DNA from 3 places in the Neobacillus sp. plas4 genome. Region 2 is predicted to be linked to each of the others. Evidence: a T-box and tRNA genes for the amino acid it is inferred to sense, from the RefSeq annotation. Region 2 holds a T-box; the other regions hold tRNA genes.

Evidence for each region. The T-box of region 2 lies ahead of argS (arginine--tRNA ligase). A T-box ahead of a tRNA ligase gene usually reads a tRNA of that ligase, here a tRNA-Arg.
Region 1: it has a tRNA-Arg gene. The T-box ahead of argS (arginine--tRNA ligase) is inferred to sense a tRNA for this amino acid. The anticodon was not compared.
Region 3: it has a tRNA-Arg gene. The T-box ahead of argS (arginine--tRNA ligase) is inferred to sense a tRNA for this amino acid. The anticodon was not compared.

The regions. Positions count from the first base shown of each region.
Region 1 covers NZ_CM170152.1:3,422,241-3,429,892, reverse strand. Annotated here, with positions in the region: rRNA gene AC2TFD_RS17120 (23S ribosomal RNA) at 1-1,611, shown strand, start outside; rRNA gene rrf (5S ribosomal RNA) at 1,690-1,805, shown strand; tRNA gene AC2TFD_RS17110 (tRNA-Glu) at 1,850-1,924, shown strand; tRNA gene AC2TFD_RS17105 (tRNA-Val) at 2,019-2,094, shown strand; tRNA gene AC2TFD_RS17100 (tRNA-Thr) at 2,133-2,208, shown strand; tRNA gene AC2TFD_RS17095 (tRNA-Lys) at 2,247-2,322, shown strand; tRNA gene AC2TFD_RS17090 (tRNA-Leu) at 2,382-2,466, shown strand; tRNA gene AC2TFD_RS17085 (tRNA-Gly) at 2,478-2,552, shown strand; tRNA gene AC2TFD_RS17080 (tRNA-Arg) at 2,560-2,636, shown strand; tRNA gene AC2TFD_RS17075 (tRNA-Pro) at 2,645-2,721, shown strand; tRNA gene AC2TFD_RS17070 (tRNA-Ala) at 2,742-2,814, shown strand; tRNA gene AC2TFD_RS17065 (tRNA-Met) at 2,833-2,906, shown strand; tRNA gene AC2TFD_RS17060 (tRNA-Ile) at 2,951-3,024, shown strand; tRNA gene AC2TFD_RS17055 (tRNA-Ser) at 3,032-3,124, shown strand; tRNA gene AC2TFD_RS17050 (tRNA-Met) at 3,237-3,310, shown strand; tRNA gene AC2TFD_RS17045 (tRNA-Asp) at 3,353-3,429, shown strand; tRNA gene AC2TFD_RS17040 (tRNA-Phe) at 3,471-3,543, shown strand; tRNA gene AC2TFD_RS17035 (tRNA-Tyr) at 3,579-3,663, shown strand; tRNA gene AC2TFD_RS17030 (tRNA-Gln) at 3,815-3,889, shown strand; tRNA gene AC2TFD_RS17025 (tRNA-Cys) at 3,902-3,975, shown strand; tRNA gene AC2TFD_RS17020 (tRNA-Gly) at 3,987-4,060, shown strand; tRNA gene AC2TFD_RS17015 (tRNA-Ile) at 4,064-4,137, shown strand; tRNA gene AC2TFD_RS17010 (tRNA-Asn) at 4,180-4,254, shown strand; tRNA gene AC2TFD_RS17005 (tRNA-Ser) at 4,269-4,359, shown strand; tRNA gene AC2TFD_RS17000 (tRNA-Arg) at 4,366-4,439, shown strand; gene AC2TFD_RS16995 (pentapeptide repeat-containing protein) at 4,731-5,564, shown strand; gene map (type I methionyl aminopeptidase) at 5,688-6,431, shown strand; gene AC2TFD_RS16985 (ring-cleaving dioxygenase) at 6,658-7,635, opposite strand.
Region 2 covers NZ_CM170152.1:248,390-256,041, forward strand. Annotated here, with positions in the region: gene AC2TFD_RS01295 (ABC transporter permease) at 1-231, shown strand, start outside; gene AC2TFD_RS01300 (ABC transporter permease) at 238-1,020, shown strand; gene AC2TFD_RS01305 (alpha/beta-type small acid-soluble spore protein) at 1,348-1,602, opposite strand; T-box leader at 1,706-1,913, shown strand; gene argS (arginine--tRNA ligase) at 1,961-3,655, shown strand; gene AC2TFD_RS01315 (DinB family protein) at 3,735-4,199, shown strand; gene AC2TFD_RS01320 (NupC/NupG family nucleoside CNT transporter) at 4,452-5,633, shown strand; gene uptA (undecaprenyl phosphate transporter UptA) at 5,800-6,393, opposite strand; gene AC2TFD_RS01330 (FtsW/RodA/SpoVE family cell cycle protein) at 6,486-7,652, opposite strand, start outside.
Region 3 covers NZ_CM170152.1:4,818,039-4,825,690, forward strand. Annotated here, with positions in the region: gene glgB (1,4-alpha-glucan branching protein GlgB) at 1-1,393, opposite strand, end outside; tRNA gene AC2TFD_RS24295 (tRNA-Glu) at 2,298-2,369, opposite strand; tRNA gene AC2TFD_RS24300 (tRNA-Ser) at 2,379-2,469, opposite strand; tRNA gene AC2TFD_RS24305 (tRNA-Asn) at 2,479-2,553, opposite strand; tRNA gene AC2TFD_RS24310 (tRNA-Ile) at 2,587-2,663, opposite strand; tRNA gene AC2TFD_RS24315 (tRNA-Gly) at 2,670-2,743, opposite strand; tRNA gene AC2TFD_RS24320 (tRNA-His) at 2,762-2,837, opposite strand; tRNA gene AC2TFD_RS24325 (tRNA-Phe) at 2,866-2,941, opposite strand; tRNA gene AC2TFD_RS24330 (tRNA-Asp) at 2,969-3,045, opposite strand; tRNA gene AC2TFD_RS24335 (tRNA-Met) at 3,049-3,122, opposite strand; tRNA gene AC2TFD_RS24340 (tRNA-Ser) at 3,298-3,390, opposite strand; tRNA gene AC2TFD_RS24345 (tRNA-Ile) at 3,407-3,483, opposite strand; tRNA gene AC2TFD_RS24350 (tRNA-Met) at 3,564-3,640, opposite strand; tRNA gene AC2TFD_RS24355 (tRNA-Ala) at 3,670-3,745, opposite strand; tRNA gene AC2TFD_RS24360 (tRNA-Pro) at 3,764-3,840, opposite strand; tRNA gene AC2TFD_RS24365 (tRNA-Arg) at 3,849-3,925, opposite strand; tRNA gene AC2TFD_RS24370 (tRNA-Leu) at 3,956-4,044, opposite strand; tRNA gene AC2TFD_RS24375 (tRNA-Gly) at 4,050-4,124, opposite strand; tRNA gene AC2TFD_RS24380 (tRNA-Leu) at 4,181-4,265, opposite strand; tRNA gene AC2TFD_RS24385 (tRNA-Lys) at 4,350-4,425, opposite strand; tRNA gene AC2TFD_RS24390 (tRNA-Thr) at 4,456-4,531, opposite strand; tRNA gene AC2TFD_RS24395 (tRNA-Val) at 4,565-4,640, opposite strand; rRNA gene rrf (5S ribosomal RNA) at 4,651-4,767, opposite strand; rRNA gene AC2TFD_RS24405 (23S ribosomal RNA) at 4,899-7,652, opposite strand, start outside.

The sequences.
Region 1 (7,652 bases), 2.9 Mb from region 2:
GTGAGAATCCCATCCACCGTATGCCTAAGGTTTCCTGAGGAAGGCTCGTCCTCTCAGGGTTAGTCGGGACCTAAGCCGAGGCCGAAAGGCGTAGGCGATGGACAACAGGTTGATATTCCTGTACCACCTCTTTATCGTTTGAGTGATGGGGGGACGCAGGAGGATAGGGTAAGCGCACTGTTGGATATGTGCGTGTAAGCAGGTAGGCTGGTGAATAGGAAAATCCGTTCACCGTAAGGCTGAGCTGTGATGCCGAGGGAAATATAGTACCGAAGTTCCTGATTCCACACTGCCAAGAAAAGCCTCTAGCGAGATAAAAGGTGCCCGTACCGCAAACCGACACAGGTAGGCGAGGAGAGAATCCTAAGGTGAGCGAGAGAACTCTCGTTAAGGAACTCGGCAAAATGACCCCGTAACTTCGGGAGAAGGGGTGCTTTTTGAGGTGAATAGCCTCGAAGAGCCGCAGTGAATAGGCCCAGGCGACTGTTTAGCAAAAACACAGGTCTCTGCGAAGCCGCAAGGCGAAGTATAGGGGCTGACGCCTGCCCGGTGCTGGAAGGTTAAGAGGAGGGGTTAGCTCTAAGCGAAGCTCTGAATCGAAGCCCCAGTAAACGGCGGCCGTAACTATAACGGTCCTAAGGTAGCGAAATTCCTTGTCGGGTAAGTTCCGACCCGCACGAAAGGCGTAACGATCTGGGCACTGTCTCAACGAGAGACTCGGTGAAATTATACTACCTGTGAAGATGCAGGTTACCCGCGACAGGACGGAAAGACCCCGTGGAGCTTTACTGTAGCCTGATATTGAATTTTGGTACAGCTTGTACAGGATAGGTAGGAGCCTGAGAAGCCGGAGCGCCAGCTTCGGTGGAGGCGTCGGTGGGATACTACCCTGGCTGTATTGAAATTCTAACCCTCACCCCTGATCGGGGTGGGAGACAGTGTCAGGTGGGCAGTTTGACTGGGGCGGTCGCCTCCTAAAGAGTAACGGAGGCGCCCAAAGGTTCCCTCAGAATGGTTGGAAATCATTCGCAGAGTGTAAAGGCACAAGGGAGCTTGACTGCGAGACCTACAAGTCGAGCAGGGACGAAAGTCGGGCTTAGTGATCCGGTGGTTCCGCATGGAAGGGCCATCGCTCAACGGATAAAAGCTACCCCGGGGATAACAGGCTTATCTCCCCCAAGAGTCCACATCGACGGGGAGGTTTGGCACCTCGATGTCGGCTCATCGCATCCTGGGGCTGTAGTCGGTCCCAAGGGTTGGGCTGTTCGCCCATTAAAGCGGTACGCGAGCTGGGTTCAGAACGTCGTGAGACAGTTCGGTCCCTATCCGTCGTGGGCGCAGGAAATTTGAGAGGAGCTGTCCTTAGTACGAGAGGACCGGGATGGACGCACCGCTGGTGTACCAGTTGTCTTGCCAAAGGCATCGCTGGGTAGCTATGTGCGGACGGGATAAGTGCTGAAAGCATCTAAGCATGAAGCCCCCCTCAAGATGAGATTTCCCATAGCGTCAAGCTAGTAAGAACCCTGAAAGATGATCAGGTTGATAGGTCAGAGGTGGAAGCGCGGTGACGTGTGGAGCTGACTGATACTAATCGTTCGAGGACTTAACCAATTTTTAAAAGATGAACTCGTTTTTACTAACTTCTTCTGACATTATCTAGTTTTGAGGGAATGAACCTCAATTAAATAGTCTGGCAGCAATGGCGAGAAGGTCACACCCGTTCCCATACCGAACACGGAAGTTAAGCTTCTCAGCGCCGATGGTAGTTGGGACTTTGTCCCTGTGAGAGTAGGACGTTGCCAGGCAAAGCCCATTTGGTTTTTTAAATTTTTTCCTGAATTTTCATGATGGCCCCTTGGTCAAGTGGTTAAGACACCTCCCTTTCACGGAGGTAACACGGGTTCGAATCCCGTAGGGGTCACCAAGTTATTTTCGTTAGAAAATAACAAGAGTTTTTTTCACGATAGCAAAAATAACTTTCCTTTCGGAACGGCGAAAAATAACTTTTTCAATAATATGGAGGATTAGCTCAGCTGGGAGAGCATCTGCCTTACAAGCAGAGGGTCGGCGGTTCGATCCCGTCATCCTCCACCAAAGTTTTTTCACGAAAGTGAAAAAAACTTCCCAATAGTGCCGGTTTAGCTCAATTGGTAGAGCAACTGACTTGTAATCAGTAGGTTGGGGGTTCAAGTCCTCTAGCCGGCACCAGATTTTTTTCTCAGTAGAAAAAATAAATTTCCTTGTACGAGCCATTAGCTCAGTTGGTAGAGCATCTGACTTTTAATCAGAGGGTCGAAGGTTCGAGTCCTTCATGGCTCACCAAGTTTTTTTGCGAGAGCAAAATAAACTTCCATTTGCGCCAGCAAAATAACTTTTAATATGCGGGTGTGGCGGAATTGGCAGACGCACCAGACTTAGGATCTGGCGCCGCAAGGCGTGGGGGTTCGACTCCCTTCACCCGCACCATTTAAATTTGTGCAAAAGTAGTTCAGTGGTAGAACACCACCTTGCCAAGGTGGGGGTCGCGGGTTCAAATCCCGTCTTCCGCTCCAATATTATGCGCCCGTAGCTCAATTGGATAGAGCGTCTGACTACGGATCAGAAGGTTATGGGTTCGACTCCTTTCGGGCGCGCCATTAAATAACGGGAAGTAGCTCAGCTTGGTAGAGCACTTGGTTTGGGACCAAGGGGTCGCAGGTTCGAATCCTGTCTTCCCGACCAGTCGAAGATTACATTAACATGGGGCCTTAGCTCAGCTGGGAGAGCGCCTGCTTTGCACGCAGGAGGTCAGCGGTTCGATCCCGCTAGGCTCCATTTATAGTTATTGAAAATGGCGGTGTAGCTCAGCTGGCTAGAGCGTACGGTTCATACCCGTAAGGTCGGGGGTTCGATCCCCTCCGCCGCTATAAATGAATTTAATGCTAATGTTGTTATTAATGTTAGTGTTTATGGACCCTTAGCTCAGCTGGTTAGAGCAGACGGCTCATAACCGTCCGGTCGTAGGTTCGAGTCCTACAGGGTCCATTTATCTGGAGGAATACCCAAGTCTGGCTGAAGGGATCGGTCTTGAAAACCGACAGGCGGGTTAAACCGCGCGGGGGTTCGAATCCCTCTTCCTCCTCCATCATAATAATGTGCGAGTTGCATCAATTGAACTGCTGCTTGAATTGGCTTCCTGAGATTGATATAGTCCATACAAGCTATGGGCATGAGTTAAATGTAATAATTTTTACTGTCGCGGGGTGGAGCAGTCTGGTAGCTCGTCGGGCTCATAACCCGAAGGTCGTAGGTTCAAATCCTGCCCCCGCAATTAAAGTTAGTTATTTTCAAGAAAAACACTTGAAAAAACTTTGGTCCGGTAGTTCAGTTGGTTAGAATGCCTGCCTGTCACGCAGGAGGTCGCGGGTTCGAGTCCCGTCCGGACCGCCATTTTTATTCCGGTAGTTGACCTACCGTTGGTATAGATGTGTGGCTCAGTAGCTCAGTCGGTAGAGCAAAGGACTGAAAATCCTTGTGTCGGCGGTTCGATTCCGTCCTGAGCCACCTTTAAATGTTATGATTAGTAAGGTCTCTTATATGGAGGGGTAGCGAAGTGGCTAAACGCGGCGGACTGTAAATCCGCTCCCTCAGGGTTCGGCGGTTCGAATCCGTCCCCCTCCACCAATTTTTTTTGCATAGCAAAATAACCAAAGTTTTTTGCGAAGCAAATTTACCAGGTTTTTTTTCACAAAGGTGAAAATAACCATAATGGTGATTGTGGTTCCGACATTCGTGGGTTCGATTCCCATCAGTCGCCCCATTTCATTTTTATTATTGGGCTATAGCCAAGCGGTAAGGCATCGCACTTTGACTGCGACATGCGTTGGTTCAAATCCAGCTAGCCCAGCCAGCCATGCATAAAGGCAGCATAGCCAAGTGGTAAGGCAGAGGTCTGCAAAACCTTTATCCCCGGTTCAAATCCGGGTGTTGCCTCCAATTCTAGTAATGCGGGTGTAGTTTAGTGGTAAAACCTCAGCCTTCCAAGCTGATGTTGTGAGTTCGATTCTCATCACCCGCTCCATATGGGCCTATAGCTCAGCTGGTTAGAGCGCACGCCTGATAAGCGTGAGGTCGATGGTTCGAGTCCATTTAGGCCCACTAGAATTTTTTGCGAAGCAAAATTATTAGAATATCCATTGTTCCGCAGTAGCTCAGTGGTAGAGCAATCGGCTGTTAACCGATCGGTCGTAGGTTCGAGTCCTACCTGCGGAGCCATTTTTTATGTCTATGGGGAAGTACTCAAGAGGCTGAAGAGGCGCCCCTGCTAAGGGTGTAGGTCGGGTAACCGGCGCGAGGGTTCAAATCCCTCCTTCTCCGCCATAATATGCGCCTTTAGCTCAGCTGGATAGAGCATACGCCTTCTAAGCGTACGGTCAGAGGTTCGAATCCTCTAAGGTGCGTAAAATAGCAATGAAGAACAACACTTAAAAAGGTTGTTCTTTTTTGTTTGTCCCTAAGGACAAAAAGACCGATAAATAGTGTAAGAAAATTATGTTTTATTGCTTTTGTAAAAATTAATAATAATTTTAATCGTACCTGAATCAGCTTTATCTATACCGATAATAGTACGAATAGGAGGAAATCATGCCCGTGCAGTTCTAACTTAGGTATCTGTGTTAAGATAAAATCTAGTTGAGATTTTTCAAATGGATTAATAGGTAAGTTTTTTAATAGAAGGAAGTGTGTTTATTATGTCTTGCGCATTAGTAATAGACGACAATACTTTGAATAATTTACGTGCTGACTGTGAAAATTGCTTTGGTTTGTGCTGCGTGGCACTGCCTTATGCAAAATCAGCCGATTTCGCCTTTGATAAAGACGGCGGGACTCCTTGCCGTAATTTACAATCCAATTATCTATGTGGCATACATAATGACCTTCGAAATAGAGGGTTTCGTGGCTGTTCGGCTTATGAATGCTTTGGGGCTGGTCAAAAGGTATCTCAACTCACATATAATGGAAAGGATTGGCGTTTAAACCAGGATGTTGCTCAAGAGATGTTTGTTGTATATCCAATTATGCAGCAACTTCATGAGATGCTATGGTACCTATATGAAGCACTAACTACAGATGCTGCAAAGTCAATCTATAAAGAATTAAATGAAAGTCTTGTTGAGACTGAAGAACTGGCCGGTAAAAGTCCAAAGTTCATATTGAGCATCGATGTGAATCAACATAGAGATAAGGTAAACAAGCTGCTGATTCGTACAAGTGAGTTGGTTCGTGCTCAAGTCACTAAAAAGCAAAAAGATACACGTCGCGGAATGGATTATTTAGGGGCAAAGTTGAAAGGAGCCGATCTAAGGGGCTCAAATCTTAGAGGCGCCTTACTAATTGCTGCAGACCTTAGAAACGCAGACCTTAGATGGAGTGATTTCATCGGAGCGGATTTTAGGGATACGGAAATCAGTGGAGCAAATCTTACTGGGAGTATTTTTCTTACCCAGGCCCAAGTGAATGCAGCTAAGGGGAATAAACGCACTAAATTACCAGCCTCATTAGTGAGGCCAGCCCATTGGAGCTAAGAAGATTAATTTTTTAGGAATATAGCTATAAAGAAATATACTTGAATTTTTATATTAAGTAAGCCTAAAATATAAGAATGGAAAATTTACAACGATATTAATTTGATAAAGTAGGGAAAATACATGATTGCAAAAACAGAAGAAGATATAAAAGCACTAAAAGAAATCGGCAAAATTTGTGCCGAAATAAGAGATGAATTGGTAAAAAGAACAGTACCTGGTATAACTACAAAGGAACTAGATGATTTAGCGGGCCAGCTTTTCGAAAAGGCAGGGGCAATCTCAGCACCAAAGGGTGAATATGACTTTCCTGGATATACGTGTATTAGTGTAAATGAGGAAGTAGCGCATGGAATTCCTGGGAAAAGAGTTATAAAAGAAGGAGACATCGTAAATATTGATGTATCTGGTTCTAAAAATGGCTATTTCGCCGATACAGGTATCTCATTTGTTGTCGGTGAAGGGGAAGAGATATTAACAAAAATCTGTGATGTTGCAAAATTAGCATTTGAAGCAGGTCTAAAAAAGGCAAAACCTGGTTCAAAGAAAAGCGGGCTAGGGAAAGCTGTTATTCAAACGGCACGTCAGCATGGTTTAACAGTTATTATGAATTTAACTGGTCATGGAATCGGTCGGAGAATACATGAAGCGCCAGATCATATTTATAATTATCATGACACCTGGGATGACGAACTTTTAAAGGAAGGAATGGTAATTGCATTCGAACCTTTTATCTCAACCAAGGAAGAGGAAGTTTTTCAAGTTGAAGGTGATGACTGGACCTATGTGACTGAGGAAAGTTATGTTGCACAGTACGAACATACGATCATCCTTACAAAAAACGGACCGATCATTACAACCTTATAATAATAGGCAAAAAAGCGGATTCCCAAGGGATCCGCTCTATTTTTACTGTCCAGCTCCAGCGCCCTAGCGGCTAGTGTCCTTCGCTCTCCGCGAGTAAAAATCCCTTCAGGATTTTTACCTACCTACGATAAGTCGACATCGAATCGCCTCCGGCTCTTCGTGTTTCCTTTATCTCAGTTGGAGCGCTCCAGGCCATACGCCGCTGACCAGGGCGCTTGCGCTTTTCTTATTCTTTTGTAAATTTCAATGTACTTCTTACTGTGTTAATTGGACGCACTAATTTTTCAATTTGGTCACGTTTTGGTTCAAAAAATGGTGGTAGTGATAACTTTTCACCAAGCGTTTCATATGGTTCGTCTCCCATAAATCCAGGGCCATCTGTTGCAAATTCAAATAAAATCTGAGGGGCAACTCTAGCATAAAGAGATCCGAAAAAGTAGCGATCGACAAAACCTGAAGTTTGGAAGCCGAAACGACGCATTTGTTGATCCCATTCGTCTAGTACAGAACGATCCTCCACACGGAATGCAGCGTGATGGACTGTTCCGAAACCTTGGCGTGCAGGTGGAAGAACTGCATTATATTCAACCACAACTTGGGCACCATTTCCTCCTTCACCCACTTCAAATAAATGAAAGTCACCTTCTTGCGCAATTTCTTTAAAGAGTAATACCTTTTCCATCATTTCTTTAAAATAGTCAAAATTAGCAATCCGAACAAAAATGGGACCTAAACCTGTTATGGCATATTCTAATGGAATCGGACCATTTTGCCATGGTACACCGGCAGCCACACCCTCGTTATTTTCATCCGAAATTAATTGATAGTGTTGGTCATCAAAATCAACGAACGAGATTGTTTTTTTACCAAATTGTTCTTTAATCCCCGAATGCTTTATCTCCAAACGATCAAAACGATTTACCCAATAATCTATCGCCCTATCGTTAGGAACTCTAAATGAGGTTTTTGAAATCTCATTTGTTCCATGCACACCTTTTGGAATGCTAGGAAAATCAAAAAATGTCATATCAGTTCCAGGGCTGCCGGTGTCGTCTGCAAAAAACAAATGATAGGTTTGAATATCATCCTGGTTTACAGTCTTCTTAACCAACCGCATACCTAAAACAAAAGTAAAGAACTCATAATTCTTCTCTGCACTGCTTGTAATGGCTGTTACATGGTGTATTCCTTTTAAATTGTTCACGTTTATACCTCCAATAA
Region 2 (7,652 bases):
GGATTGATTATCCCGATTCCACTCATGCCATTATGGCTTCAAAAAATAGCATACGTCCTGCCATTTCGCTGGACCGCAGATTTTCCATTTCGTGTATATTCCGGTCATATACCCCAAACAGAAGCACTAATAGGTGTTTTCATTCAATTGGCTTACCTGTTGGGTCTCCTATGGCTCGGAAAACTGGCACTTAACGCCGCACTAAAAAGAGTCATCGTACAGGGGGGATAGGTGAAGATGAGCCTTTATTTTAAGTACTTACTGATTTTATTTAAATCACAAATGCAATACCGGACATCATTCTGGCTGTTATCGATTGGACAGTTTTTCATCCCATTCTCTGTTTTTGCAGGACTCTACTTTTTGTTTGAACGGTTTGGGCAGATAAAAGGCTGGGAGTTTTTTGAGGTCGCACTTTGTTTTGCGATTATCCATATGGCTTTTTCTTTAAGCGAGTGTTTTGCACGGGGATTTGACACTTTTTCCAGTTTGATCATCAAGGGTGATTTCGATCGTGTACTCGTGCGCCCGCGAAGCACATTCTTGCAAGTGTTGGGGTCAAAGTTTGAATTTACCCGGATAGGCAGGCTGCTTCAAAGTGTCATCGTCCTGCTATGGGCTTTGGCAAATCTTCCTATTGAATGGAGCCTGCTTAAGGCATTTACCCTGCTTTTCATGGTTACGAGTGGTGTATTAATCTTTACGGGTATTTATATGCTGGCAGCTGCGATGTGTTTTTGGACGGTTCAGGGGCTGGAGGTTGCTAATATCTTTACAGATGGCGGCAGAGAAATGGCCCAATATCCGCTAAATATTTACCAAAAGTGGGTAGCTCGTTTTTTTACCTATGTTATCCCTTTTGGTACCGTCAATTACTTGCCGCTTATGTATATACTTGGAAAAACAAAGGGAGATGAGTTTATTTATATGTTTATTCCTCTTGCAGGCAGCCTTTTTATTCTTCCCTGTTTCCTTGTATGGCAATTTGGTGTAAGGCACTATCGTTCGACCGGTTCGTAAGATTGCAGCGGAAAACTCCGCTGCAATCTTTAGGCTGTCGAGTAAGTCTCGACAGCCTTTACTTTTGATTTTTGACAATGTTCTAAAGAGGGGCTAGTGCAAATTGGTGTATTGAGGACAAATCGTTGCTCCATGCACCTGTTTTTCGTCCTCTAGTCCCTGTATTAAGGACAAATCGTTGCTTGGTGCTCCTGAGATTTGTCTTCAAGCCCCTGTATTGAGGACAAATCGTTGCTTGGTGCTCATGCAATTCGTCCCCAAAGCACATAAAAATAATATAACGCCGAGAAAAATACCTTTTCTCTACAGTCTGAAGAACCTCCGCTGCTACCGTTTTTTTATCATATTTTCTTGTGCCATTTTGACAAGCTCTCGGACCATGCTGCCGCCTAGCCGGCCGCCGACCTTACCCGCTTGCTGTGAGGTGAGCTGACCGTTGTACCCTTTTTTTAACGGAACACCAACTTCTTCGGCAGCCTCAAATTTTGCGTTCTCTGGATTTTGTGCCTGAACGACCTTCGCCTTTAATGCATCAAGCCCATTTCTTGCCTCAGGTACGAGAATTTTATTTCTTCTGGCCATTGATAACCCTCCTTTACATTAGGTTACCCATATTAAAAAAATAATCAGGAATCGCTGGATAAATCCTTATTTATCCAGTATAATAAACTACAAATTAAGTCGGAAAAAGTCAATGAAAAAGAGAGTAATTTTCTGGAAAGTCTAAGCGAGTCAGGAGTGGTGTGAGCCTGATACGGAACAGGGAATGAAGCGCACTTTTGAGATGTCTGCCTGAAAGCAGTAGGGCAGACCGGAGAAGTTCTTCGTTAACAAGCCAAGCTGGTTCATTTGAACAAGTAGAGTGGTACCGCGAGTTAACTCTCGTCTCTTCATTATAGAGGCGGGAGTTTTTTTGTTTTTAAAAATAGGAGGTCTAGAAATGAAGTATAAACAGGAACTTGCAGAGACATTAATAGAAGCACTAGAGCATGAGATACAAGTAAAAGACATTGAAATGCTAATTGAAAAGCCAAAAAGTCAGCTGCATGGTGACTTAGCCTTTCCGTGTTTTACACTGGCAAAATTAAAAAGAAAATCACCAAATGTAATCGCCCAAGAATTAAGTGAAAAGATACAATCACCCCTGTTTGAAAAGATAGAAGTAGTGGGTGCCTACATTAATATATTTTTAAATAAAAAACTGGTTTCAGAAGCTATACTAGCTGAAATTACGAAGCAAAAGGAACAATACGGTGCGCTTGCCATAGGGAATAACCATAATGTAACCATTGACATGTCATCCCCCAATATCGCAAAGCCATTCTCGATGGGTCACTTGCGTTCCACGGTTATTGGGAACGCCCTGGCTTTTATTGCGGAAAAATGCGGATATAAGCCCATTAGAATTAACCATATTGGTGACTGGGGAACACAGTTTGGAAAATTAATTACGGCTTATAAGCTTTGGGGAGAGGCTGAGAAAGTAAAACAAAACCCAATTAAAGAGTTATTAACCCTCTATATTAAGTTTCATGAGGAAGCGGAAAGTGATCCTTCACTGGTCGAGCAGGGACGGAGCTGGTTTAAAAGTCTGGAAGATGGTGATGAGGAGGCGCTGTCACTTTGGCAGTGGTTTCGTGATGAATCTCTCAAAGAGTTCTCTAGAATCTATGAATTGATGAACGTCCAATTTGATTCCTTTGCAGGGGAAGCTTTCTATAATGATAAAATGGACCGGGTGGTTGAACTCTTAGAGGGAAAACAGCTGCTGATTGAATCCGATCAGGCGCAAGTGGTAGAACTGCTTGAAGAGGAATTACCTCCTTGTTTGATTAAAAAATCCGATGGCGCCACCCTTTATGCCACCCGTGATTTAGCAGCTGCCCTTTATCGTAAAGAAAACTATGAATTTGATTTGTCTTTATATGTCGTAGGAAACGAACAAAGTCTACATTTTAAGCAGTTAATCGCCGTTTTAGAAAAAATGGGTTATCCATGGGCAAAGAAAATGGTCCACATTCCTTTTGGCATGATGTTGAAAGACGGAAAGAAAATGTCAACACGAAAAGGAAAGGTTGTCTTATTAGAGGAAGTTTTAAATGAATCGATTGAGATGGCGAGAAACAATATCGAAGAGAAAAATCCTAACCTCTCTAACAAAGATGAGGTAGCGAAACAAGTGGGCGTAGGGGCAGTTATGTTCCATGACTTAAAGAACTTTAGGATGAATGATATTGAATTTTCACTAGAAGAAATGCTGCGTTTTGAAGGGGAAACCGGTCCTTATGTTCAATATACCTATGCACGTGGCTGCTCCATTTTACGAAAAGCAAGCGGGTATACAGAAGCGTCACTTCAAGCATCTTCGTTATCCTGGGAAAAAGAATGGAAGGTTGTTATGCTCCTGACAGAGTTCCCAAATGCGATTAAAAGGTCATTTGAACAGTTTGATCCATCCCAGATTGCCAAATATATCGTTGACCTCGCGCAAGCCTTTAACAAGTATTATGCTGAGGTAAAAATTCTCGAAGAAAATGCCGAGCAGCAGGCCCGTTTAGCACTCGTCTCTTCTGTAACGATTGTACTAAAAGAAGGCCTGCGATTATTGGGGATTGAAGCTCCAGAAGAAATGTAAAATCAAATTAGTTAAATATTGGTGGATATTGGTATAAAATGAAAGGGTATGATGGGCGTAAAAAGAGGAGGAATTAGGGATGAGCGAATTATTGTTTAAAAACATGGAGTTAACAAGAAGTTTCTTTATCAAGAATGTTGAGGCGTTGGAAGAAGGGCAGGTTGACGTTCAGCCAGAGGGATTTAATAATAACCTTCATTGGCATATTGGACATGTGTTAACAACAGCTGAAATCTTTATGTTTGGATTCCCTAAAAATACGAGTCATTTATCAGCCAACTATTTGGATTTATTCTCTAAAGGGACAAAACCAGCAGATTGGCAGGGGGATGTGCCATCCGTTGCAGTCTTAACAACTCAATTGAAGGACCAATTAAAAAGAATGAAGGAAATTTCGGTTGAAAGCATTAGCCAAAGGCTGGAAGAGCCGTTTTTAGGTCAGGAAACGTTTGGCGAACTTATTAATTTTGCTTTATTCCATGAGAACTTGCACCTTGGCCAGATACAAGCAATGAAACGTGTTATTGAAAGTGTTAAAAAATAGTTTTCTATATCAAATTGCTTTCCAAAGCCACCTATTGGTGGTTTTTTTATTTGTATAAGAGTAATTGAAAAGATCGGTGGAATAGTAAAAGAGTGAAAAACCTGAATTATATTACTTTGACACAATGGATTGACACTAAACATTGGTACTTTTATAATCTCCTTTGAAGATGGAGGATTATCGAAATTTGTCGAAATGATTGTGTTTTTCCATATACATAATTTATAGGCATCATGAACAGGAGAGATATTTTTGAAGTATGTACTGTTTCTGGCTGCAATTGTAATCATCTTTTTGCTAGCCTATATCGTGAGTAACAATAAGAAAAGGATTAAGGTTAAACCACTTGTAACAATGCTCGTTTTGCAGCTTCTTTTTGCTTTTTTACTGCTGAACACAGAAATTGGTTTCGTGATTATTACAGCTGTCTCTGGTTTGTTCGACCATCTATTAAGTTATGCAGCAGAGGGAATCAACTTTGTTTTTGGAGGTATGGCGAATGAAGGAGCCGGTCCATTTTTCCTCAATGTGCTTCTTCCTATCGTTTTTATTTCTGTATTAATTGGAATTGCACAGTATATTCGAGTTCTTCCAATTATCATTCGTTATCTAGGTGTTATTTTAAGTAAGGTAAATGGTTTGGGGAAATTAGAATCCTACAACGCGGTTGCTTCTGCTGTTTTCGGCCAGTCAGAGGTGTTTATTTCAGTGAAAAAGCAGCTTCCTTATATTCCTGAACACCGGCTTTATACGTTATGTACATCAGCCATGTCAACAGTATCTGCCTCCATATTGGGAGCATACATGACTATGATAGACCCAAAATATGTAATAACAGCGTTAGTATTAAACTTATTTGGCGGATTTATGGTTGCGAATATTATTAATCCCTATGATGTTTCAGAGGAAGAAGATATTATCAATGTCCAGGAGCAAGAAAAACAAACTTTTTTTGAAGTAATTGGGGAATATATTTTAGATGGATTTAAAGTCGCGATAATCGTCGGAGCAATGCTGATCGGTTTTGTTGCGCTCATTAGTATGATTAACCATGTATTTGAAGTCATTTTTGGAATCAGTTTCCAGATGGTTCTAGGATATGTTTTCTCACCGCTTGCCTTTATTATTGGCATACCTGCAACAGAGATGGTTGAGGCAGGTACGATTATGGCAACAAAATTATTGTCAAATGAATTTGTTGCGATGATGGATTTAGCGAATGTAGCAGATTCCCTTTCAAGTAGAACAGTTGGAATCATCTCGGTATTCCTGGTTTCCTTTGCGAACTTTTCTTCGATTGGGATTATCACGGGTGCAGTAAAAGGTCTTAATGAAGCAAAAGGAAATCAAGTAGCAAAGTTTGGTTTGAAATTACTTTATGGAGCAACATTAGTTAGCTTATTAACAGCTGCCATAACGAGTATTATGGTATAAGCTACCATAAAAAAGACTGTCTAGAGATTCCTCTAGACAGCCTTTTTTAATGGTACGCCTTTTTCCTTCAATTCATTCAGATAGGCTTCAGCCTTACTTGAGTCAAACTTCTTTTCCCATTTAGATATGAAGACAGCAGTCAGCGACTTCCCGATTGATGAATCAATCAGTGGTTGTCCTTTTTTGTTTTCTTTATTAAGTAATAGATAACGCCTAGAATCACAGCGCCGATGAGAATTGGCATGGTATATTGCGCTGCATATTCCTTTATATGTGACCAATTCTTGCCTAACGCATGTCCTAAATAAAGAAAGAGAATTGTCCATGGAATGACGGCTGCTACCGTATAAAGAGTAAATTTTGCTGCGGACATTTTTGCAATGCCGGCAGGAATGGATATTGCATGGCGGACAACAGGAATAAAGCGGGCAAAGAAAATGACTCCCACACCGTATTTTTTAAACCATTGTTCTGAGAGGTCAATTTGCTTCTTTTTAATAAAAACGTATTTGCCGTACTTTTCTAAAAATGGACGTCCGCCGTAATAACCAGCCCAATAAAGGAATAACTGGGCCAACGTACCGCCTATGGTACCAGCAATAACAGCGCCGGGATAACCGAGAATTCCTTCTGAAATCATATAACCGCCATACCCTAAGACGATTTCACTTGGGATAACCTCTATCATTAATCCTAGTGCGATTCCGAAGTAACCTAACTGGGATAAGAATTCCAATACGGAAAAAATAAATTCTTTCATAGTTCACCTCTATGTTTATTTGCTTTTATAAGTTTATAACAGTTTAGAAAAGAAAGAAATAAAAACAGCGGAAATCTCCGCTGCTCCATTTTTTAACTACTTAGAGACTTTTCTGATGTGAACATATAGTTGCGATGATGGAAGCGAATGCTGTAGACGATCCCCATGGCAAACATATTGCCCATCAGCGAACTGCCGCCATAGCTGATGAAAGGTAAGGGGATACCAGTAATTGGAAGTACTTGGATGGTCATTCCGACATTTTGGAACACATGGAACGTAATCATCGAGATGATTCCTGTGCATACGTATGTATTAAACGGGTCAATGGTATCAAAGGCAGTTTTAATTAAGTGATAGATTAATAGAAAGAACAAACCAATGACAATACTGCCGCCAACAAAACCATATTCTTCGCCAATCACGCTGAAAATAAAGTCCGTATGTCCTTCAGGTATATATACTTCACGGTTGCCAAAGCCTTTTCCCGTAATTAATCCAGAACCAATCGCACTTAAAGATTTCAACAAGTGATATCCTGAGCTGCTAGAATGGTTAAATGGGTCGAGCCAGGCATAAATTCGGTTGAATTTGTATTCCTGTACATGTAAATATTTCTCAAGGATATCAGGTCTTTGCAGGACTAAATAAATGATGAAAGCGCCAAGTGAAGCCCCCGTAGTGAAGATTGGAAAAATAATTTTCCAAGTAATTCCTGACACTAGAATGAAGCCAACTAAAATCGATAATAGTACGAGTGATGTACCTAAATCGTTTTGCTTCATAATAAAGAAAATAGGAACCGCTGTAGTAATCCCGAATTTAATCAATAACCAAAAATCTAGTTTTACCTTTTTCATAGGATGTTTTTCCTGGTGCTGAACAGCTACACGACTTAGAGCTAAAATTAAAAAGGTTTTTACAAACTCTGAAGGTTGTATGGAACCAAGCGGTGTAATAAACCAGCTTTTTGCCCCGTTTCTTATGGGGGCTATACTTTCTGGAGCTATAAGGATTCCTATAAGTAAAATAAGTCCAAACCCATATAAGTACCAAGTAAGCCGCTTATATTGATAGCTGTCAAAAAGAATGGTAATCGATATGATAGCAGCACCAACAACATACCAGAAAGTTTGTCTGACTAAGAAGTTTTCATTGTACTGCCCAGCTGTTTGTGCACTATAAATACCAACACAGCTAACCAGGAAAAAAAGAAACAGAATTAAAGTTAATGTCCAATCAAAGCGATCCACTTTTTT
Region 3 (7,652 bases), 1.6 Mb from region 2:
CCATAAATAATAATTTTTTACCCGGGTGTGCAAACATGTAACCTAGGAGCAGACGTAATTGAGCAAACTTTTCCCAATAATCGCCTGGCATTTTATCTAATAATGACTTTTTTCCATGTACAACTTCATCATGGGAAAACGGTAGCATAAAGTTTTCACTGAAGGTATATAGAAGCGAAAAAGTCACTTTAGAATGAACATTTGAACGGGAAAATGGAGGAGTTTCAATGTACTCCAAAGTGTCATTCATCCATCCCATATTCCATTTATAATCAAAACCTAATCCACCATAATGAATTGGGGCAGTAACATTCGGATAATCCGTTGAATCCTCCCCAATCATGACAAAGGTTGGATCATATTCATGAACTTCAATGTTTAATTTTTTTAGAAATTCGATTCCAAATGGGTTTTCAAGATTTTCCGTTGAATTTGGCCAATAAATAATGTTGGCAACCGCATCCATCCTAAATCCATCAATATGGAAATAATCAATCCAAAAAAATGCATTCGAAATGAGAAAACTTTGGACCTCACCTTTTCCAAGATCAAAGTTTGCTGTTCCCCAAACCTGATTTTCCCTGTCACTCTCTGTTTCATAAGAATAAATATGGGAACCATCAAAACGGTATAAACCATGAGAATCCTTACAAAAATGACCTGGTACCCAATCTAGGATAACGCCAATACCATTTTGGTGACACTGATCCACAAAGTACATAAAGTCCTGTGGTGTGCCATAACGCGAGGTTGCTGAAAAGTACCCAGTTCCCTGGTATCCCCAAGAACCGTCATAGGGGTGCTCAATAAGGGGTAGTATCTCGATATGTGTAAATCCATGTTCAAGCACATAAGGAATAAGTTCTGCTGCCATTTCCTTATATGTTAAAAAGTCTCCATTTTCATGCTTTTTCCAGGAACCAAAATGCACTTCATAGATTACCTGTGCTTCAGATAAGAAGTTCCTTTTTTCCTTTCGCTGCAACCAGTGATTATCCTGCCAATCATAATCTTTCAAAGAATGGACAATAGAGGCAGTATTTGGTCTCAGCTCCGAGTAGAAGGCAAATGGATCTGCTTTCAAAATTCTTTCATTTTGTGCTGTAATTATTTCATACTTATAAAGGCAACCACTTAGGTCTTGATTAATGACTATAATCCATACACCTTCATTGTTTACCCTATGTAAATCGTAACCTTCACCATCCCAGCTATTGAAATCTCCAACTAGCCGAACCTCTTTAGCATTAGGGGCCCACACACAAAAGCGAGTAGAAACTTTCTCTGATTCCCTAAATACATGTGCACCAAATAGTTGATGACTTTGAAAAAGGTTGCCTTCATGAAATAAATGCAACTGATAGTCTGTTGGATATAAAGTATTCACTGCCATTAATAACCTCATCCTTGTGAAAATGTATTTCAAGGGTTAATTATAAGTGCAAACTACTAATAATTCTCAAAAACTTTTTTATCTTTTCTGACAACAAAGGATATAAACTGTCATATTACAGTATATTGCGAGTTATTTCGACACCAATCCACAATAATTCCATCGAGAATAGACAAAAATATATAAAATTTTTTAAGTTCATAGGGGAAAAATATTATTTGATTTTTGTATAACTTTAACGAGTTAATTTACTAAAAACCATTGTCTGTAAGCGTTCACAACGATTTTTAAAAAAATCGGGGAAGGAATAATATTATATTGATATAGGTATCACATTAGAGAATCTCGCCTTATAGGATGTACAAGCGAATGGTCCTGTTTGGGGATCGATATGTTTACTTTTTTTATATAACAACATATTTTTTGTGATAAAAGCGGGGTGATTTTATGGATTAATCACGTCAAGCATGGCGAATGGAGGCAGCTTCACATTTGGTTTCTCAGGATCCTTTGGAGTGAACCTGTGATCTCACTTTTTGTTGTGGCGGTATATATTCTTTTTTTAGTGAGCCAGATCTAGTATTATTTTATGGTTCGGTCACTATAGCTCTGCTCATAGTTACCCTAATCTAGTTTCTTCCTACAGTTCGGTCACTATAGCTTTCATAGTTACCCAAATCTAGTTTCTTCCTACAATTCGGTCACTATAGCTCTTTTATAGTTACCCAAATCTAGTTTCTTCCTACGGTTCGGTCACTATAGCTCTTTTATAGTTACCCTAATCTAGTTTCTTCCTACGGTTCGGTCACTATAGACCTTTTATAGGCCGCTCATAAAGAATAAGTTTTCCATTATTTATTAGACACAAAAAAACTGATGATATAATATCATCAGCCTTTTTGTATGACCCCTACGGGATTCGAACCCGTGTTACCTCCGTGAAAGGGAGGTGTCTTAACCACTTGACCAAGGGGCCTTAAATTTATGGCGGAGAAGGAGGGATTTGAACCCTCGCGCCGGTTACCCGACCTACACCCTTAGCAGGGGCGCCTCTTCAGCCTCTTGAGTACTTCCCCATAAAAAAATGGCTCCGCAGGTAGGACTCGAACCTACGACCGATCGGTTAACAGCCGATAGCTCTACCACTGAGCTACTGCGGAACAATAGAAGTTTATTTTTCTTTTAAAAGAATATGGTGGGCCTAAATGGACTCGAACCATCGACCTCACGCTTATCAGGCGTGCGCTCTAACCAGCTGAGCTATAGGCCCATAAATTGGAGCGGGTGATGAGAATCGAACTCACAACATCAGCTTGGAAGGCTGAGGTTTTACCACTAAACTACACCCGCATATCATAAATTATTATATGGGGCGACTGATGGGAATCGAACCCACGAATGCCTGAACCACAATCAGGTGCGTTAACCACTTCGCCACAATCGCCATTATTTTATTATCCACCAATTATAAATGGTGGCTCAGGACGGAATCGAACCGCCGACACAAGGATTTTCAGTCCTTTGCTCTACCGACTGAGCTACTGAGCCACTTAAATAATGCCATTTTTAAAAAAATGGCGGTCTGGACGGGACTCGAACCCGCGACCTCCTGCGTGACAGGCAGGCATTCTAACCAACTGAACTACCAGACCGTATTGCGGGGACAGGATTTGAACCTGCGACCTTCGGGTTATGAGCCCGACGAGCTACCAGACTGCTCCACCCCGCGACAATAGAAATTATTACACTTACTCATGCCCATAGTTTGTATGGACTGTATCAATCTCAGAAAGCTTATTCAAGCAGCAGTTCGATTGATACAACTCGCAGTTAATTCTGTGAAGTAACGCTCGTTGCTCCACCCCGCGACAATAAAAAGAATTTCATTTTGCTGAAGAATAATATGGCGGAGGAAGAGGGATTCGAACCCCCGCGCGGTTTAACCCGCCTGTCGGTTTTCAAGACCGATCCCTTCAGCCGGACTTGGGTATTCCTCCATATTATAAAGATTACTGGTGGACCTTGTAGGACTCGAACCTACGACCGGACGGTTATGAGCCGTCTGCTCTAACCAGCTGAGCTAAAGGTCCAGATAAAGTATTAAAAACTAATTTATTTGGTTATTTTGCTGCGCAAAAAAACTTTTGTGTTTTTACTTCATAAAAATACTTGGTAGCGGCGGAGGGGATCGAACCCCCGACCTTACGGGTATGAACCGTACGCTCTAGCCAGCTGAGCTACACCGCCAAATAGATAATTAAATTGTAAAACAACCTTGGTGGAGCCTAGCGGGATCGAACCGCTGACCTCCTGCGTGCAAAGCAGGCGCTCTCCCAGCTGAGCTAAGGCCCCATATCTTTTAATTGAAGATGGTCGGGAAGACAGGATTCGAACCTGCGACCCCTTGGTCCCAAACCAAGTGCTCTACCAAGCTGAGCTACTTCCCGATAAAATATGGCGCGCCCGAAAGGAGTCGAACCCATAACCTTCTGATCCGTAGTCAGACACTCTATCCAATTGAGCTACGGGCGCATATTATAAATCTATTTACACTTTTAAAAATGGTGCCGAGGACCGGAATCGAACCGGTACGGTAGTCACCTACCGCAGGATTTTAAGTCCTGTGCGTCTGCCAGTTCCGCCACCCCGGCAATATTGGAGCGGAAGACGGGATTCGAACCCGCGACCCCCACCTTGGCAAGGTGGTGTTCTACCACTGAACTACTTCCGCAATATTTGATAATGTTATTTCATTTAAAATATTAGTTATTTTACTCAAAATAACTTTGGTGCGGGTGAAGGGAGTCGAACCCCCACGCCTTGCGGCGCCAGATCCTAAGTCTGGTGCGTCTGCCAATTCCGCCACACCCGCATATTGAAAATTAATTACTGCAGCCAAAGGTTACTTTATTTGCTTTCGCAAAAGGAAAGTTTTTTTCACTAGCGTGAAAAACTATGGTGAGCCATGAAGGACTCGAACCTTCGACCCTCTGATTAAAAGTCAGATGCTCTACCAACTGAGCTAATGGCTCATTATTACTTAATATAAGTAATAATGAAAATGGTGCCGGCTAGAGGACTTGAACCCCCAACCTACTGATTACAAGTCAGTTGCTCTACCAATTGAGCTAAACCGGCAAAGAATAGTTATTTTTACTATCGTGAAAAATATGGTGGAGGATGACGGGATCGAACCGCCGACCCTCTGCTTGTAAGGCAGATGCTCTCCCAGCTGAGCTAATCCTCCATATAATACAGCCTGGCAACGTCCTACTCTCACAGGGACGCTTGTCCCAACTACCATCGGCGCTGAGAAGCTTAACTTCCGTGTTCGGTATGGGAACGGGTGTGACCTTCTCGCCATTATTACCAGACTGTTTTCTCAAAGACATACTTTATTATACTGTCTTTCAGAGATTTTTCAAGAGGTTTTTGAAAAAATTCATTCCCTCAAAACTAGATAATTTCAGAAGAAGTTAGTAAAAACGAGTTCATCTTTTAAAAATTGGTTAAGTCCTCGAACGATTAGTATCAGTCAGCTCCACACGTCACCGCGCTTCCACCTCTGACCTATCAACCTGATCATCTTTCAGGGTTCTTACTAGCTTGACGCTATGGGAAATCTCATCTTGAGGGGGGCTTCATGCTTAGATGCTTTCAGCACTTATCCCGTCCGCACATAGCTACCCAGCGATGCCTTTGGCAAGACAACTGGTACACCAGCGGTGCGTCCATCCCGGTCCTCTCGTACTAAGGACAGCTCCTCTCAAATTTCCTGCGCCCACGACGGATAGGGACCGAACTGTCTCACGACGTTCTGAACCCAGCTCGCGTACCGCTTTAATGGGCGAACAGCCCAACCCTTGGGACCGACTACAGCCCCAGGATGCGATGAGCCGACATCGAGGTGCCAAACCTCCCCGTCGATGTGGACTCTTGGGGGAGATAAGCCTGTTATCCCCGGGGTAGCTTTTATCCGTTGAGCGATGGCCCTTCCATGCGGAACCACCGGATCACTAAGCCCGACTTTCGTCCCTGCTCGACTTGTAGGTCTCGCAGTCAAGCTCCCTTGTGCCTTTACACTCTGCGAATGATTTCCAACCATTCTGAGGGAACCTTTGGGCGCCTCCGTTACTCTTTAGGAGGCGACCGCCCCAGTCAAACTGCCCACCTGACACTGTCTCCCACCCCGATCAGGGGTGAGGGTTAGAATTTCAATACAGCCAGGGTAGTATCCCACCGACGCCTCCACCGAAGCTGGCGCTCCGGCTTCTCAGGCTCCTACCTATCCTGTACAAGCTGTACCAAAATTCAATATCAGGCTACAGTAAAGCTCCACGGGGTCTTTCCGTCCTGTCGCGGGTAACCTGCATCTTCACAGGTAGTATAATTTCACCGAGTCTCTCGTTGAGACAGTGCCCAGATCGTTACGCCTTTCGTGCGGGTCGGAACTTACCCGACAAGGAATTTCGCTACCTTAGGACCGTTATAGTTACGGCCGCCGTTTACTGGGGCTTCGATTCAGAGCTTCGCTTAGAGCTAACCCCTCCTCTTAACCTTCCAGCACCGGGCAGGCGTCAGCCCCTATACTTCGCCTTGCGGCTTCGCAGAGACCTGTGTTTTTGCTAAACAGTCGCCTGGGCCTATTCACTGCGGCTCTTCGAGGCTATTCACCTCAAAAAGCACCCCTTCTCCCGAAGTTACGGGGTCATTTTGCCGAGTTCCTTAACGAGAGTTCTCTCGCTCACCTTAGGATTCTCTCCTCGCCTACCTGTGTCGGTTTGCGGTACGGGCACCTTTTATCTCGCTAGAGGCTTTTCTTGGCAGTGTGGAATCAGGAACTTCGGTACTATATTTCCCTCGGCATCACAGCTCAGCCTTACGGTGAACGGATTTTCCTATTCACCAGCCTACCTGCTTACACGCACATATCCAACAGTGCGCTTACCCTATCCTCCTGCGTCCCCCCATCACTCAAACGATAAAGAGGTGGTACAGGAATATCAACCTGTTGTCCATCGCCTACGCCTTTCGGCCTCGGCTTAGGTCCCGACTAACCCTGAGAGGACGAGCCTTCCTCAGGAAACCTTAGGCATACGGTGGATGGGATTCTCACCCATCTTTCGCTACTCATACCGGCATTCTCACTTCTAAGCGCTCCACCAGTCCTTACGGTCTAGCTTCAACGCCCTTAGAACGCTCTCCTACCACTGACATCGTAGATGTCAATCCACAGCTTCGGTGTTACGTTTAGCCCCGGTACATTTTCGGCGCAGAGTCACTCGACCAGTGAGCTATTACGCACTCTTTAAATGGTGGCTGCTTCTAAGCCAACATCCTGGTTGTCTAAGCAACTCCACATCCTTTTCCACTTAACGTAAACTTTGGGACCTTAGCTGGTGGTCTGGGCTGTTTCCCTTTTGACTACGGATCTTATCACTCGCAGTCTGACTCCCACGGATAAGTCTTTGGCATTCGGAGTTTGTCTGAATTCGGTAACCCGATGAGGGCCCCTAGTCCAAACAGTGCTCTACCTCCAAGACTCTTACAACGTGAGGCTAGCCCTAAAGCTATTTCGGAGAGAACCAGCTATCTCCAAGTTCGATTGGAATTTCTCCGCTACCCACACCTCATCCCCGCACTTTTCAACGTGCGTGGGTTCGGGCCTCCATCCAGTGTTACCTGGACTTCACCCTGGACATGGGTAGATCACCTGGTTTCGGGTCTACGACCACATACTTATTCGCCCTATTCAGACTCGCTTTCGCTGCGGCTCCGTCTCTTCAACTTAACCTTGCATGGGATCGTAACTCGCCGGTTCATTCTACAAAAGGCACGCCATCACCCGGGTTTTTTCGAAAGAAAAAACATAGGGCTCTGACTACTTGTAGGCACACGGTTTCAGGATCTATTTCACTCCCCTTCCGGGGTGCTTTTCACCTTTCCCTCACGGTACTGGTTCACTATCGGTCACTAGGGAGTATTTAGCCTTGGGAGATGGTCCTCCCAGCTTCCGACCGGATTTCTCGTGTCCGGCCGTACTCAGGATCCACTCAGGAGGGAACGAAGTTTCAACTACAGGGTTTTTACCTTCTATGACGGGCCTTTCCAGACCGCTTCATCTACCCCGTTCCTTTGTAACTCCATGTTGAGTGTCCTACAACCCCAAGAGGCAAGCCTCTTGGTTTGGGCTATGTCCCGTTTCGCTCGCCGCTACTCAGGGAATCGCGTTTGCTTTCTCTTCCTCCGGGTACTTAGA